Regions from separate parts of the Bradyrhizobium sp. CB82 genome, predicted to be linked through region 1. Evidence: riboswitches for the same ligand, from Rfam matches in the RefSeq annotation. Region 1 holds a riboswitch; the other holds the start of a gene.
What was found. A riboswitch is a leader RNA that binds a small molecule or an ion and turns the genes downstream of it on or off. The one in region 1 is predicted to bind S-adenosylmethionine.

Region 1 (7,892 bases):
CCGTGGCCGCAGCGTTTCCGTGAGCTCCAGGCTGCCGGCGGCCATATCGAGATCGTGCAGTCACGCATTCAGCAGGGCGAGATGATCGCGGTCGCCGCCGGCACGCTCGGGATCTCGGCGAACGGCCGCCTCGACGGCGAATTGCAGATGACGGTGACGGGCCTCGAGCGCGTGATCCCCGCGCTCGGTATCGACAAGATGCTGGAAGAGGGCGTGCCGCAAGCAACGCTGGACCGCGTCGCGCCGGGGGTGAAATCGCAGGACCTCAACAACCTCTTCGGCGCGCTCGACCGCGCCATCCCGGGCCTCGGCAAGGTGGTGAAGCAGAACGCCAATGCCGGCGTCGCCGCCGGCATCAATGCGCTCGGCACCGAAAGCACGCTGGAAGGCAAGAAGGCGCGCAGCTTCCCGCTGCGCTTCGTCGATGGTGCCGTGATGCTCGGCACGCTGAAGGTCGCGCAGCTCCCGCCGCTGTATTAGTCATCTGAGAGCCGCCGGCGACGACTTTGAACCTCACCCTGAGGAGCCGCGCTTGCGCGGCGTCTCGAAGGGCGAGGCCACCAGCGGGGCCTTCATCCTTCGAGACGCGCGTTCCGGGCTCCTCAGGATGATGGGTGACGCCGCGGCCGACGAAGCTACTGCTTCGTCAGCGGCGGATGCGGCCGGCCGAAGTCCGGCGCTGCCGAATCCTGGCCGATCTCGACGATGCCGCGGCGGATGGCGCGAGTGCGGGTGAAGTGGTCGAACAGGGCTTCACCGTCGCCGCGGCGGATCGCGCGGGTGAGCTTGGCGAGATCCTCGTTGAAGGTGCCGAGCATCTCGAGCACGGCCTCCTTGTTGGCGAGGAACACGTCGCGCCACATCGTCGGATCGGACGCCGCGATGCGGGTGAAATCGCGAAAGCCGCCGGCGGAGAACTTGATCACCTCGGATTCCGTCACCTGTTGCAGCTCGTCGGCCGTGCCGACGATGGTGTAGGCGATCAGATGCGGCAGATGGCTGGTGATCGCGAGCACGAGATCATGATGATCCGGCGTCATGATCTCGACCTTGGCGCCGAGCGCGGCCCAGAACGCGCGCAAGCGATCGACGGCGGCGGTATCGGTGCCTTCCGGTGGCGTGAGGATGCACCAGCGATTGATGAACAGCTCGGCGAAGCCGGAATCCGGGCCCGAATGCTCGGTGCCCGCTACCGGATGCGCGGGCACAAAGTGAATGCCCTGCGGCAGATGCGGCGCCATGTCCCTGACGATCGCGCCCTTCACCGAGCCGACGTCGGAGATGATTGCGCCGGGCTTCAGATGGGCTGATATCTCCTGCGCCACGGGGCCGCAGGCGCCCACGGGTATGCAGAGGATGACGAGATCGGCATCCCTGACGGCCTCGATATTGCTCGCGACCACGTGATCGACGATGCCGAGCTCGGCGACGCGCGCCCGCGTCTTTTCGGAGCGCGCGGTGGTGACGATTTCGTTGGCGAGGCCCTGAAGCTTCGCGGCACGCGCGATCGAGCCGCCGATCAGGCCGAAGCCGATCAGGGCAACGCGTTGGAAGTGCGGGGCGACGCTCATTTGCGCCCCATGAAGTCGCGCAGGCCTTCGACGACGAGGCGATTGGCTTCCTCGGTGCCGATGGTCATGCGCAGTGCATGGGGCAGGCCGTAGTTCTTCAGCGCGCGCAGCACCAGTCCCCGCTTGGTGAGGAAGGCATCCGCCTCATCAGAGGTCTTGCCCTTATCGGTCGGGAAATGGATCAGCACGAAATTCGCAACGCTCGGCGTCACTTTCAGCCCGAGCTTGCCGATCTCGTCGGTCAGCCAGTTGCGCCAGGTCTCGGTGAACTGCTTCGACATCTGCTGATGCGCGGTGTCCTCGATCGCGGCGACCGCGGCATACATCGCCGGCGTCGAGACGTTGAACGGGCCGCGGATGCGGTTGACCGCATCGATGATGTGCGCAGGACCGAACATCCAGCCGACGCGCAGCGCGGCGAGGCCATGAATCTTGGAGAAAGTGTGGGTCACGACCGTGTTCTCGGTGGTCGCGACCAGTTCGATCCCCATTTCGTAGTCGTTGCGCGACACGTAGTCGCAATAGGCGGCGTCGAGCACGAGCAGCACGTGCGACGGCAGGCCGGCGCGCAGGCGCTTGACCTCGTCGAACGGCAGATAGGTGCCGGTCGGGTTGTTGGGGTTGGCGAGCCAGACAAGCTTGGTACGCGGCGTCACCGCCTTCAGGATGGCATCGACGTCCGCGGTGAAGTTCGCCTCCGCGGCCACGATGTTCCTGGCACCGTTCGCCATGGTCGCGATCGGGTACACCAGGAAGCCGTGGGCGGTGGAAATCGCCTCATCACCCTGGCTGAGATAGGTGTGTGCGAGCAGATTGAGGATCTCGTCCGAGCCGGCGCCGCAGATGATGCGGTCGGGATCGAGGCCAAACGTGCGGCCGATCGCTTCGCGCAGCACGCGCGAGGTGCCTTCCGGATAGTCCTCCAGATGTGTTGCCACGTGCGTGAAGGCCTCGATCGCCTTGGGCGAGGGCCCGAACGGCGTCTCGTTCGCCGACAGCTTGAACACCTTGCGGCCCGGCTCCGGCACCGGGCTCTTGCCGGGCGTGTAGGGCGCAATATCGAGAATGCCGGGATTCGGCACGGGGCGGGACATCTTGGACTCCGGATTGGCGGGACGGCTCGAAATCCTAAGATCTCGTCCCGGTCGGGGGCACCGTATAGCGCGTTGCGTGGCTGCCGACGAGAGCCGTCGAGCGGACCGAGGCCCCCGCATCGATCAGGGCTGCCTTGATCTTGTCGAGGCTGATCGCAGACGTCACCGAGATCAGCAGCGCCGCGCCGTCGAAGGCGGTATCGGGCACCGCCACGATTTCGGCGAGCGGAGACAGCGCGCGGGCGATCTCGGCGTTCCAGCCGGAGACGCGCACGCTGAAGGTCTCGACCTCAGTCACCATGGCGCTATCGGCGACGCGCGAGACCACGAAGACGGGAAGCGCGGCCGGATGATCGGCACGCTCGACGAAGGGCAATCGGGCAATGATTTTCGGCGCGTCCGTCTCCTCGAGCAACAGCCACCACGGCGTGCGGCTCGAGGTCGCCGAGACCAGCGCCAGATCGCCCTTGGACCTCGCGACGGCTTCGACAGCCGCCTGCGCGCTGAAATGCGCGACGTAGGGGACGGTGAAGCCGAAATGGAAGCGCACGGAATCGCGCATCGCGGGCTCGCTGACGGAGATGTCGGCGTGCACCGAGAACGGCGCCTGCACGTAGGTGAATGTCGCGATGATGACGCGCCAGATACTCTCGACCGTGTCGAGCGGCAGGATGCCGCGATGACGCTCGACGAGGCGCTTCATCATATCGGCCTCGCGCGCGGGCCGGAACGCCGAGCCGACCTCCTGCGTCTGCTTGGCCTGAATCAGGCGATCGATGATGTCGCCGCGCTGCATCAGCAGGCGATGCACCTGCTCGTCGATCGCATCGATCTCCTTGCGTAATTCCTGGAGCGTTGGTGGCGCGGGCGGACGCTGGGACATAGCTGTCGGTCTGTCAGGGGCTCATGAAAGGCGGATCGGCTGAGTCGGATCCGCAGGCGCTATGGCTCTTGATTAGGCAGGATGGGCGCCGAAAGCAAAGAGAATTGACGGTCATTTCGCCTGACTTCGCGAGGCTCCCTTTGGTTAATCGGTACCTCGGCTTGACGAAAACCGCGCCAGCAACTAGTTTTTGCGTGTTCCGTGGTCATTTGAGCCGGCCGGCTTGCAGCCACGTTAAAAAACTCGCTAAACAGGCCGGGGACGCATCCGATCCCGGCCGAACCTATCGTTCAGGCCGGGTTTTTCATGGCCTGATGTCAGCGGCGGCTCGCAAGGGCTGATCGCAAACGAGGTCGATGGTCAGATGGTTGGCGTCACGTCAGTACCGAGCCCCGCGATCGCCGAAGAGCGCTCGCACGAGGCGGATCATCCGAGTTCGCAGGTTGCGTATTTCGGTGCCGAGCAGCCGTTGCCGCTCGATTGCGGCATCGACCTCAGCCCGTTCCAGATCGCCTACCAGACCTATGGCGAGCTCAATGCGGACCGCTCCAACGCGATTCTGATCTGCCATGCGCTGACCGGCGATCAGCATGTCGCGAACGTGCACCCTGTCACCGGCAAGCCCGGATGGTGGGAGACCTTGGTCGGTCCCGGCCGCCCCCTTGATCCTCAACACTACTTCATCATCTGCGCCAACGTGATCGGCGGCTGCATGGGCTCGACGGGGCCCGCCTCGCTCAATCCGGCGACCGGCAAGGTGTGGGGCCTTGATTTCCCGATCATCACGATCCCCGACATGGTGCGCGCGCAGGCGATGCTGATCGATCGCCTCGGCATCGACACGCTGTTTGCCGTGGTCGGCGGCTCGATGGGCGGCATGCAGGTGCTACAATGGACCGCGGCCTATCCTGAGCGCGTGTTCTCCGCGCTCGCGATCGCCTGCTCGACGCGGCACTCTGCGCAGAACATCGCCTTCCACGAGCTTGGCCGCCAGGCGGTCATGGCCGATCCCGACTGGCACAACGGCCGCTACACCGATCACGGCATCCATCCGCATCGCGGGCTCGCGGTGGCGCGGATGGCCGCGCACATCACCTACCTCTCGGATGCAGCGCTGCACCGCAAGTTCGGCCGGCGCATGCAGGACCGCGAACTACCGACGTTCTCGTTCGATGCGGACTTCCAGGTCGAGAGCTATCTGCGCTACCAGGGCTCGTCCTTCGTCGAGCGTTTCGATGCCAACAGCTATCTCTATCTGACGCGGGCGATGGACTATTTCGACATCGCCGGCGACCATGACGGCGTGCTGGCGAAGGCGTTTGCCGGCGTCAAGACACGCTTCTGCGTGGTGTCCTTCACCAGCGACTGGCTGTTCCCGACCTCGGAATCGCGCGCGCTGGTGCACGCGCTGAACGCGTCGAGCGCGCGGGTGTCGTTCGCCGAGATCGAGACCGATCGCGGCCATGACGCCTTCCTGCTCGACGTTCCCGAATTCTTCGATATCTCCCGCGCCTTCCTGCAATCCGCGGGGAAGGCGCGCGGCCTCAACGGCGAGGGTGGCTAGCGATGTCTGTGCAAGAAGTGCTGCCGCTCGAGGGTCTTGCGGCTGAACAGGAAGGTCACTACCGCTCCGATCATCTGCTGGTCGCGGAAATGGTCAGGCGCGGCTCGAAGGTGCTCGACGTCGGCTGTGGTGACGGCGATCTGTTGCAGCTCCTGGAAAACCGAGGCATCGACGGCCGCGGCATCGAGCTGTCGCGCGAAGGCGTCAACCGCTGCGTCGCCAAGGGGCTCGCGGTCGTGCAGGGCGACGCCGACACCGACCTCATCAACTATCCCGACGACGCCTTCGACTACGTCATCCTGTCGCAGACGCTTCAGGCGACGCGGCAGCCGAAGGTGGTGCTGGAAAACCTGCTGCGCATCGGCCACCGCGCGATCGTATCTTTCCCCAACTTCGGCTACTGGAAGATGCGGTTGCAACTCCTGATCGGCGGCCACATGCCGCGTACGGAGAACCTGCCGGCAACCTGGTATGACACCGCCAACATCCATTTCTGCACCATCAAGGATTTCGTCCAGCTCTGTGACGAGATCGGCGTGAAAATGGAGCGCGCCGAGGCGCTCGATCTCTATGGCCGCCCGCTGCGCCTGCGGCTGCCGTGGTGGGTGTGGAATCTGTTCGGCGAGCAGGGGGTGTTTCTGCTGAGCCGCGGACAGGCGAAGTAACCACCGTCATTGCGAGGAGCGAAGCGACGAAGCAATCCAGAGTCTATCCGCGGAGGGATTCTGGATTGCTTCGCTGCGCTCGCAATGACGACGTTGTTGGACGGGCTTGTCGCACGCTCAACCGTCATCGCCCGGCTTGACCGGGCGATCCAGTATTCCAGAGACGGCAGTCGTATGCGGATAGGCTGCGGCGTACTGGATGCCCCGCTTTCGCGGGGCATGACAACGGAGGAGGTGGCTATGAACTCGTAGGCACCGACCTCGGATCGCGCACTGGCCATCGCCCGGCTTCCACGAGCGTGATGAACCGCTCCACCGTCGCATTGAACAGCGCGGGCTCCTCGAGATTGAGCACGTGGCCGGACTTCGGAAACATCGCGAGGCCCGCGGCCGGTAAATGCCTCTTCAGGAACAGGCTTGGCGCGACGCATGGGTCGTCCTCGTCGCCGCAGATGATCAGCGCCGGCGTCGCCACGTGTTTGATCGCCTCCGTCATGGTGTAGATCGAGGGACGGCCGCCCTGGAAGCCGCGCATGGTGTTGGCCGAGCCCCTGGAATCGTGCCGCGCGAGTGCGGCATAGAAATCGGCGTGGCCGCGCGGGTCTTTGACCAGGAAGGGAATGCGGCTCGGCGCCTCGCGCGTGACTTTGGCAACTTCCGCTGAGCCCAGCGTTTCGAACTGCTCGGCGTTGGCGCGGCACTGCTTGCGCCAGGCTTCGAGATTGTCGAGCTCCGAGCCGGAGCCGACGCCGGCCAGCGTCATCGACAGCGCGCGTTGCGGCGCGCTCAATCCGATCTGAAGCGACGAATAGGCGCCCATCGAAAGCCCGACGAGATGAGCCTTGTCGATGCCGAGATGGTCGAGCACCGCGAGCGCGTCGGTGTAGAAGTGCTTGTAAGTATAGACGTCGGCTGACGCGGGCACGTCCGACGGCGCATAGCCACGCGCCGAATAGGAAATACAGCGATGGCCGCGCGAGAAGTAGCGCATCTGCGGCTCCCAATTGGAGTAGTCGGCCGCGAATTCGTGCAGGAAGATGATCGGTGTGCCGTGGCCTGCTTCCTCGAAGTAGAGGCGGCAATCGTCCTTCGACGTCGCGTAAGGCATAGAAGTCCTCCCGACACTGTTGCGGCATTGGAATGCCGTTCTGCATTTCACGCATGAAGGTTCTAACACCTGTTAACCGGCGCGCAAAATCACTGCCGACGTGTCTTGATCTCGCCACATCAGGATTCTGATAAGCCCGCGGATGTCGGCCACCGCACGGGCCGACGGGATCTGGGGGTGTCAACGAAGGATGAAGAATGTTTGAGTTGTTTGCGTACGGCCGGCTGCGTCACGTCATCGCGCTGGCTCTCTTCTCCGCGGCGTTCGCCGCATCTATCTCTCCAGCATCGGCACGGTCTCATCGTCACAGCGCAGGGCGGCACGCTTACGTGCATCACGCCGCGCACCATGCCGGCAGGCATCATCACTATCGCCACGCGCGCAACTCGCGCTTCGAGCGCGGCGCCGCGCAGTTGCAGGCGAAAGGCTTCGTGAACACGCAGGCGAGTTATGAGCCGAGTGCCAATGCTGGCGGCACGGCGATGTCAGGCGGCTTGGGCGGCGACTCGGGTCTCGTCTCCGAAGCGCGCCGCTATCTCGGCGGCAATCCGACCGGGCGCGGCAGCTTGTGGTGCGCGCGCTTCATGAACATGGTGCTCCAGCACACCGGCCATCAGGGCACTGGCTCCGACATGGCGAGCTCGTTCGCGCGCTACGGAACGCGTGTCTCCGGTCCGCAGGTCGGCGCCATCGCAGTGATGTCGCGCGGCAGCCGGGGCGGCCATGTCGGCATCATCACCGGCATCGACGCCAAGGGCAATCCGATCATGATCTCCGGCAACAACGGCAATCGCGTCCGCGAGGCGCCGGTCTCGCGCGGACGGATCTATGCCTATGTGATGCCGAATTGACGGCGTCGTAAGGTGGGCAAAGGCGCGAAGCGCCGTCCCCCACCATCGGTCCGCATCTTGCGAAAAGAGTTGGTGGGCACGCTTCGCGTTGCCCACCCTGCGCGAGCTCACACCAGCTTCGGTTCCTCCACTGCAACGGCGTCGCCGACGCCGATC
Region 2 (7,892 bases), 2.0 Mb from region 1:
GTCCGTTTGGCTCCGCCCTCCCCGCGGCGCCACGCATGCAAGGAGCAAGCCATGAGAGGTGCTGACAAGGTGATCTGCCAGGCAGCCGCCGTGCTGTTGCTGTTTTCCATCACGAGCCCGCCGGCCCGCGCGCAGTTGGCAGGTTTCGGTGGCGGCGCCGACGGTCAGGACATGATGACCCAGATGGCGCCGATGCTGGAGATGATGAAGGCGAAAATGGGCAAGCGCCGTTTCGCCATTCTGATGAAGACCATGGGCCCGATGATGAGCCGCATGATGGAGAATGGCGGCTTTGGCGGCATGATGGGCGGCGGCGGTTTGGGCGGCATGCCGATGGATAGCTACGGCGGCTACGCGCCAATAAGCGGCACGGGCGTGGGCGGCGGCGACATCAGGGGCATGCTCGGCGGCTCAGGTGGCGGCGACATCATGGCGATGATTCCACAATTGATGCGGCTCGCGAATGTCGGCGGTGGCGGCCACCGCCGCCACAGGCATCACTAAAGCGGGACGGGTTTTGGTTGAATCGATGCGATGCCGAGGATTCACCCTCCCGGAGGGAGAGGCGTCCCCATGCGACTGATCGTACTTGATCTCATCACGCTTTAGTCCGCGGCGGCCGACAGCGCCGGACGGATTTCGGCCCTGCTCGCGCGCGGCCCCCAGCGCGTCAGCACCACGCTGGAACACGAGAGCGTTCCAAGCACGACCATCGAGCTTGCCGCGAGCCAGAAGAAGCTTTGCGCGGTCGCGGCATGCGTCGACAGCCACCAACCGCAGACAGCGATGTAGATGAGCCGCGCAGTCTGCGCCAGCACCGGCCCCAGAACTTTAGCCGCGCCTTGCGATGAAAAATACATTGCCGTGGCGAGGCCCATGAAGGCATAGAAGGGCGCGACGGTGGAGAGATACTGATGGCTGGTCGCGCGCACGGTCGCGCTGTCGGTAAAGATATTGACCCAGAGATCGGGGAAGATGGCAACGAGGCTCGCGGGCGTGCCGACGGCGAGAAACGCGGCCACGCCAGCCGTCCAGGCAATGCGGCGCGCGCGTGCGATCTTGCCGCCGCCGATCGCCATGCCGACCATCGGCACCGAGGCGATGCCGAATGCGAAGGCGATCGAGATCAGCAAAAATTCGAGCCGCGCGCCGACGCCGTAACCGGCGAGGATGGCGGTACCGAATTTCGCCAGCATGTGGGTGAGGATCGAGACGGTCAGCACCGATTGCAGCGGCGAGAAGCAGGCGACCGCACCGACTTTCAGGATGTCGAAGAACATCGCCCACTGGACTTTCAAGCCGGCCAGCTTGGGCACGACGCGGGCGCGGCCGGAAAACAGGTACCAGCTCATCACGCCGATGTTGATCGTGTAGGCGATCAGCGCACCGGCAGCGACGCCGCGCATGCCGAACTGTGGTATCGGCCCAAGCCCGAGACCCAGCGTGCCGCCCAAAATGATCTGGCACACCGCCGAATTGAGCATCAACAGCGACGGCAGTTTCATGTTGCCGGTGCCGCGCAGCACGCCGGCCAAGGTATTGAGCAGCCAGGCCAGCACCGCACCGCCGAAGAACACCTGCGTATAGGCGATCGCCTGCGCCAGCACATTGCCGCGGCCGCCAAGCAGCTCGAGCAGACGCGGCCCGAAGATCAGCATGCCCAGCATGAAGACGAGGCCGAAGGTGATGCCGATCAGGAGCGCATGCGCGGCGAGCGTTCCGGCACGCTCGCGATCGCCCGCACCCAGCGCACGCGCGATCGCGGAAGCCACGGCGCCGCCCATGGCGCCGCCGGACATCGTCATCATCAGGATCACGCAGGGAAACACCAGCGCCATCGCGGCGAGCGATTCCACGCCGAGGCGACCGATATAGGAGGTTTCCGCGATCACCACGCAGGTGCCCGCCGACAGCCCGATCACGTTCGGCCAGGCGAGCCCGAGCAGCGTGCGCAGGATCGGCCCGTCGACCAGCGCGCTGCGCGGCGCGCCAACCTTGACCGGTCGCGATGGCGGCGGCTTGGGACGCTCCTCCTGATCGACCGGAATCTCGGCAACGCCGACGTCGGACATTTCCTCTCCGATAAAGACTTTTGAAGAGCGCTAGGGCGATCGGGCCGGAGCGTCTGTCAACATGATCACGTTCAAGGTCAATTGACTGATGCACGCCCTGGACGAACGCGATGAACGGCTCGTGTTAGCACGCCACGGGCCGATTCCTCCTGCGTCCGGTGCAATCGTGCCCTGCGGCAGCGCATTCAGAAGGTCGAAGCTGCTTCCCGCAAGCGGGGCGAGGTGGAGTGCGTGGACCCAAGCTTCGTCAACAGATGCTCCACACCAGCGGCGGCTTGCCGCCTGCACCCGGTTGCAGCCTGACATCGATATGCCGCCCGCACCCGGCCGCAAGCCCTTCGAACAGCCCCTCCAACACTTTTGCGCAGGCGCGGTGATAGTCGGCGACGTCTTCCATCAGCTTCCAGCCTTGCTGGCAAATCTCGAACGCGCCTTCGGACCTCGTCGTCTCGACCGCATCGTCCTGTGCCGCGAGTAGCGCGTTCAGGAGCGAGGCAAACTCTGTCGCGCCGCCGCGGCTCATTCCCAGCGCCGCCGCAACCTCGTCAAAATACTGCATGCCGATCAGCTTGCCCGTGAGATGCAGAAGATATCCGCCATCCTCGGGTCCGAACAATTGCACCATCACGGGCGCGGCGGTGCGGACATATTCCATCGCGTAGTTGCGATAGGCCTTTTCCAGCCGCGGTCTTGGCCAGCTTGCAACCGGCAGCGCCGGCGCGCTGTTCGCATCGAATGGTGGTGCGTCGAGATGGCGCGCGAACGCCAGTCCCTCGCGCAATTCCGCATCACGAACTTCGCGGCGGCGACGCAGCCTTGGCCGCGCGCTCGCGCTCGACCCGCTCGGTCACGTCGCGCGCCATCGCCACCGATCCCTGCACGGCACCGCCGGCATCCCGCACCAGCGCAAACGTCATCTCGATGTAAAGCTTGCGTCCGCTCTTGTGCAGCGCGCGGGTCAGCGTGGGCCGGCCGGCAAGCTTCATCGTCCCGCTCGACATCGCTGCCTCAAAGCCCTTCCAGTGCGCGGCGCGCAAATGCTCGGGAATGATCAGGTCGAGGTTCTGGCCGAGCGCCTCCTGCGCGGAGAAACCGAACAGGGCGCAGGATGCACGATTCCATCGGACGATCGTGCCGGCCCGATCCGAAGAGATCAGCGCATCTGCGGCATCGTCGAGGATTCGTGCGTCGAGCTCGGGGTGTTCACTCATGTCCGCCTCCGCTCGCGAAGAGTATCACACATCGAGGTGTCATCGCCCGACTTGATCGGGCGATCCAGGTACTCCCAGATGTTCGTGCCAGAGCCGAAATGCCGCGGCGTACTATTCCCTGCTTTCGCGGGGATTGACAGCGGAGTTTGTGGCTACACCCGGAAATGCTTGCTCAGCTTCAGGCCCTGCGCCTGGTAGTTGGAGCCGATGCGCTGGCCGTACATCGCATCGGGCCGCGCCAGCATCTTCTCGTAGACGAGGCGGCCGACGATCTGGCCATGCTCGAGGATGAAAGGCACTTCGCGCGAGCGCACTTCGAGCACCGCGCGGGCGCCCTGCCCACCGGCACCGGCATAGCCGAAGCCGGGATCGAAGAAGCCGGCATAGTGCACGCGGAATTCGCCGACGAGCGGATCGAACGGCACCATCTCCGCGGCGTAGTCCGGCGGCACCTGCACGGCCTCTTTCGACGCGAGGATATAGAACTCGCCGGGATCGAGAATCAGGCTGCCGTCCGGACGCGCCGAGATCGGCTCCCAAAAATCCTCGACCGCGTAGCCGGCGCGGCGATCGACATCGACGACGCCGGTGTGGCGCTTGGCACGATAGCCGACGAAGCCGCCGCCCTTCTCACCGGAGAGATCGACGGAGACGGCGACGCCGCCGGTGAGATCGGCCTCGTCGATGTCGATGAGGCGCTCGGCCGCATGCAGTGCCTCGAGCTCGTCAATGTTGAGGATGGCATCGCCGGTGCGAAAGCGCACCTGCGAGAGCCGCGACCCCTCGCTCACCAGCACCGGAAACGTTTTTGGGCTGATCTCGGCATAGAGCGGGCCATGATAGCCGGCGCCGATCATGTCGAAGCGCCGCGTGCCGTCGGCGATCACGCGAGTGAAGACATCGAGCCGGCCGGTCGAGCTTTTCGGATTGGCGGCCGCGACGATCTCCGGCGGCAGCGCGAGGCTCTCGAGCAGCGGCACGATGTAGACGCAGTTGGTCTCCAGCACCGCGCCGTCGGTGAGGCTGAACTCGTGCAGCTTCAACTCGTCGATGCGCTCGGCGACGGTGGCGCCGGGTCCGGGCAGGAAGCTCGCGCGCACGCGGTAGGCGATGTCGCCGAGGCGCAAATCGAGGCTGGCCGGCTGGATCTGGGCCTCGACGAAGTCGTAGGCGGGCAGGATGAGCCCGCCATCCGCCATCGCCGCGATCATGCGGTCGGGCAGGATACCATTGGCGTCGGCGGCGACCGTGAACGTCAACCGGTGGTCCTCATCTCGGGTCAAACGCATCCAAAAATGCGGAAAAACGAACCTTTTATCGCTATCCGATGGATGCCTTGACGAAAAGGGCATGGCGGAATATGAGCATGACTTATCCCGTGGTGATTTGAGCCGGCCGGCTTGCAGCCACGTTAAATAAATCGCTAAACAGGCCGGGGACCCATGTGATCCCGGCCAGTGGAGATATCCAGGCCGGTTTTTTTGTGACCATTTAGGTGGTCACATTGGAGGTCCTATGTCGAAGTCCCCGGCGTCCGCCGCACAATACCGTCCCGAAACCCGGCTGGTCCATTCCGGTACCCTGCGCTCGCAATATGGCGAGACGTCCGAGGCGCTGTTCCTCACGCAGGGTTACGTTTACGCGAGCGCCGAGGAGTGCGAGGCGCGGTTCAAGGGCGAGGACCCCGGCTTCATCTATTCGCGCTACTCCAACCCGACGATCGCAATGTTCGAGCAGCGCATGATCGAGCTCGAGGGCGCCGAGGCCGCCCGCTCGGCGGCGACCGGCATGGCCGCGGTGACGACGGCGATCCTGGCGCCCTTGAAGGCCGGTGATCACGTGGTGGCGTCGCGGGCGCTGTTCGGCTCGTGCCTCTACGTGGTGCAGGATCTGTTGCCGCGCTACGGCATCCAGACCACGCTGGTCGACGGCCTCGATCTCGATCAGTGGCAGCGCGCGGTCAAGCCCAACACCAAGACGTTCTTCCTGGAGAGCCCGACCAATCCGACGCTCGACGTGCTCGACATTCCCGCCATCGCCGAGATCGCCCACAAGGGCGGCGCGCGGCTCGTCGTCGACAACGTGTTCGCGACGCCGATCTGGCAGAGCCCGCTGGCGCTAGGCGCCGACGTCGTCGTCTATTCCGCGACCAAGCATATCGACGGCCAGGGCCGGTGTCTCGGCGGCATCATCCTGTCGTCGGAAGCGTTCATCGCCGAGCACATCCATAACTTCATGCGCCAGACCGGGCCGTCGATCTCGCCGTTCAACGCCTGGGTCTTGCTCAAGGGGCTGGAGACGCTTGGCGTGCGCGTGCGTGCGCAGACCGACACGGCAGCCCGCGTCGCCGAAGTGCTCGCGAGCCATCCCAAAATCTCGCGGCTGATCTTTCCCGGCCGCGCCGATCATCCGCAGGCGGCGCTGGTGAAGAAGCAGATGCGCGGCGGCTCGACGCTGGTCGGCTTCGAGGTCAAGGGCGGCAAGCAGGCGGCGTTCCGCGTGCTCAATGCGCTGAGGCTCGCCAAGATTTCCAACAATCTCGGCGACGCCAAGAGCCTGGTGACACACCCGGCCACCACGACGCATCAGCGCCTGAAGCCGGAAGACCGCGCCGCGCTCGGCATCAGCGAGGGCTTCATCCGCTTCTCCGCGGGGCTCGAGCACGCGGACGATCTGATCGAGGATCTCACCGCTGCGCTGGAGAAGGCGTGAGGCCTGTGTTGAACCGTAGGATGGGCAAAGCCACCGGGTCGCGCGAACGCGCGCCCGATGACAGGCTCCGCGTGCCCACCACTTCTGCCGACGTTCTGGCTAGATGAGTGGTGGACACGGCCCTAACGCGCCTTTGCTCACCTGCCAGAGGTACGACGGCTCACATCGGCCGGTACCTCCGCACGTCGGCAGGCACGTTGACGCCGAGCTTGATCTGGCCGACGGAGCGGATGATGTCGTCGCCGAGGAGCTGCGCGAAGCAGGCGTAACCCCAATCATTCATGTGCAGGCCGTCGGAGATCACGAAACTCTCGACCGGAATGGCCTGCTTCTCGTGCCAGTCGCGCATCACCTCGAAGCGCGGGAAGATACCGACGTGACGGAGCTCGGCGACGCGGCCGAGCAGCTTCACCATCTTGCCGGCGCTTTCGGGGCGCTCGGTGACGCGCGGCGAATATTGCGGATCGACCAGCACGATGTCGGCATCGCCGGCCGCCTGGATGCGTGTGATGCCGTCTTCGACGAGCTTGGCTGTGTCGCCCGGATCGAGGTTGCGCAGCACCGCGTTGGTTCCGACCTGCCAGATCACGAGATCCGGATGCACGTCGATCACCTCCTTCTGGAGGCGCTTCATCATTTCGGGCGCGTCCTCGCCGCCGACACCTGCGTTGATGACGGTGATGTCAGCGGTCGGATATTGCCGGCGAAGCTGCGCGGTGAGACGGTTGGGATAGTTGAAATCGGGCGAGCTCGCACCGAAGCCCGCCGTCGACGACGATCCGAATGCGACGATCACGACCGGCTTGCCGGCGACCAGCTTGCTCGCGACATGCGGCAGCGAGCCCATCGATTTCGCGCCGCCCTTGGGCGGCAGGCACGGCACGCGGCTAAAGATGTCGCCGGCCGATTTGGCGACCTGCTTGACCTTGTCGATGGCCCGCGCGGTGAGGCCGCGCTGCCCGGGAGATTCTTGCTGGCTGGTCGCGGTGGTCGTGGTCGGCGGCGCGGGCGCCGGATTAGCGGCCTGCGGGGCCGTCGGCGCGGCAGCCACGGCCTGCGCGCGGGCGGGCGACAGCGATGCAGGGATCAGCAGCGCGACCGCTACGGGCGCAGCCAAACATGCCGTCAGGCCAAAAGGGCGGAAAGAACTCATTTACGCTAAACCTCAGTTTTGCTGCTGGGCCGGACCAAGATGGGCGGCATCGACGACGAACTGCGCCAGCGCCCGGCCAAGGCAATCATGGACCTGTTTCGCCAACTCCGGTCCGCGCGCCGGATTGAAGAGGTCGAACTGACCCTGGTCATTCCATTGACGCATGATCGCGAAACGGTCGAACAGCGGGATATCATGCTCCTGCGCCACCACGCGCATGTTATCGAGATAGGGCGGCACCGAGATCATGGTTTCGGTCCGCGGGCTATACTGCAAGTTCATCAATATAACGTCGGCCCCCGCATTTTGCAGTGCAGTAACGCCACCCGTGACGGCACCGCGGAACTCATCGGGATCAATGGATCGGATAGCATCCACGGTCCCGGTCTGCCAGATGACCAAAGTAGGCTTTTTCGCTTCCATAAGCTTAACGAAGGTGATTGCGGCCTCTTCAGCCGTCTTCTTGCTCTGTAGTTCTACGGAGACGTGGACCGCTTCCGATCGCAGCTTCTCCTTCAAGCTCGCCTGAAGACGGGCCGGATAGGAACTCTCTTCCGACGACGGGATGGTGGTCGACCGGCTGCCGATGACCAGGATTTCGAACGGTTTTTCGCTCTTGACGGCCTCGGCGACCTTCGGGAGCCGGCTTTCGGTGGCGAGCAGGTAGGAGGGCACCTCACAGGCGGCAGGCCCTGCGGGAGCAGCAGGCGCAGCATTATCCTCCGCGCGCGCGGATGGCGCGGC

Region 2: another riboswitch for S-adenosylmethionine. It lies ahead of QA640_RS41695 (O-succinylhomoserine sulfhydrylase); the one in region 1 lies ahead of QA640_RS07380 (homoserine O-acetyltransferase).

What each region holds. Positions count from the first base shown of each region.
Region 1 is NZ_CP121650.1:1,531,488-1,539,379, forward strand. It holds gene QA640_RS07360 (DUF2125 domain-containing protein) at 1-480, shown strand, start outside; gene QA640_RS07365 (prephenate/arogenate dehydrogenase family protein) at 636-1,571, opposite strand; gene hisC (histidinol-phosphate transaminase) at 1,568-2,665, opposite strand; gene QA640_RS07375 (chorismate mutase) at 2,700-3,548, opposite strand; SAM riboswitch at 3,740-3,819, shown strand; gene QA640_RS07380 (homoserine O-acetyltransferase) at 3,913-5,112, shown strand; gene metW (methionine biosynthesis protein MetW) at 5,115-5,777, shown strand; gene QA640_RS07390 (alpha/beta hydrolase) at 6,016-6,885, opposite strand; gene QA640_RS07395 (TIGR02594 family protein) at 7,083-7,736, shown strand; gene QA640_RS07400 (MOSC domain-containing protein) at 7,844-7,892, opposite strand, start outside.
Region 2 is NZ_CP121650.1:8,791,874-8,799,765, forward strand. It holds gene QA640_RS41670 (hypothetical protein) at 52-504, shown strand; gene QA640_RS41675 (MATE family efflux transporter) at 606-2,072, opposite strand; partial or broken gene QA640_RS41680 (hypothetical protein) at 2,320-2,856, opposite strand; gene QA640_RS41685 (PAS domain S-box protein) at 2,861-3,283, opposite strand; gene QA640_RS41690 (2'-deoxycytidine 5'-triphosphate deaminase) at 3,436-4,542, opposite strand; SAM riboswitch at 4,652-4,731, shown strand; gene QA640_RS41695 (O-succinylhomoserine sulfhydrylase) at 4,799-5,995, shown strand; gene QA640_RS41700 (SGNH/GDSL hydrolase family protein) at 6,156-7,148, opposite strand; gene QA640_RS41705 (SGNH/GDSL hydrolase family protein) at 7,161-7,892, opposite strand, start outside.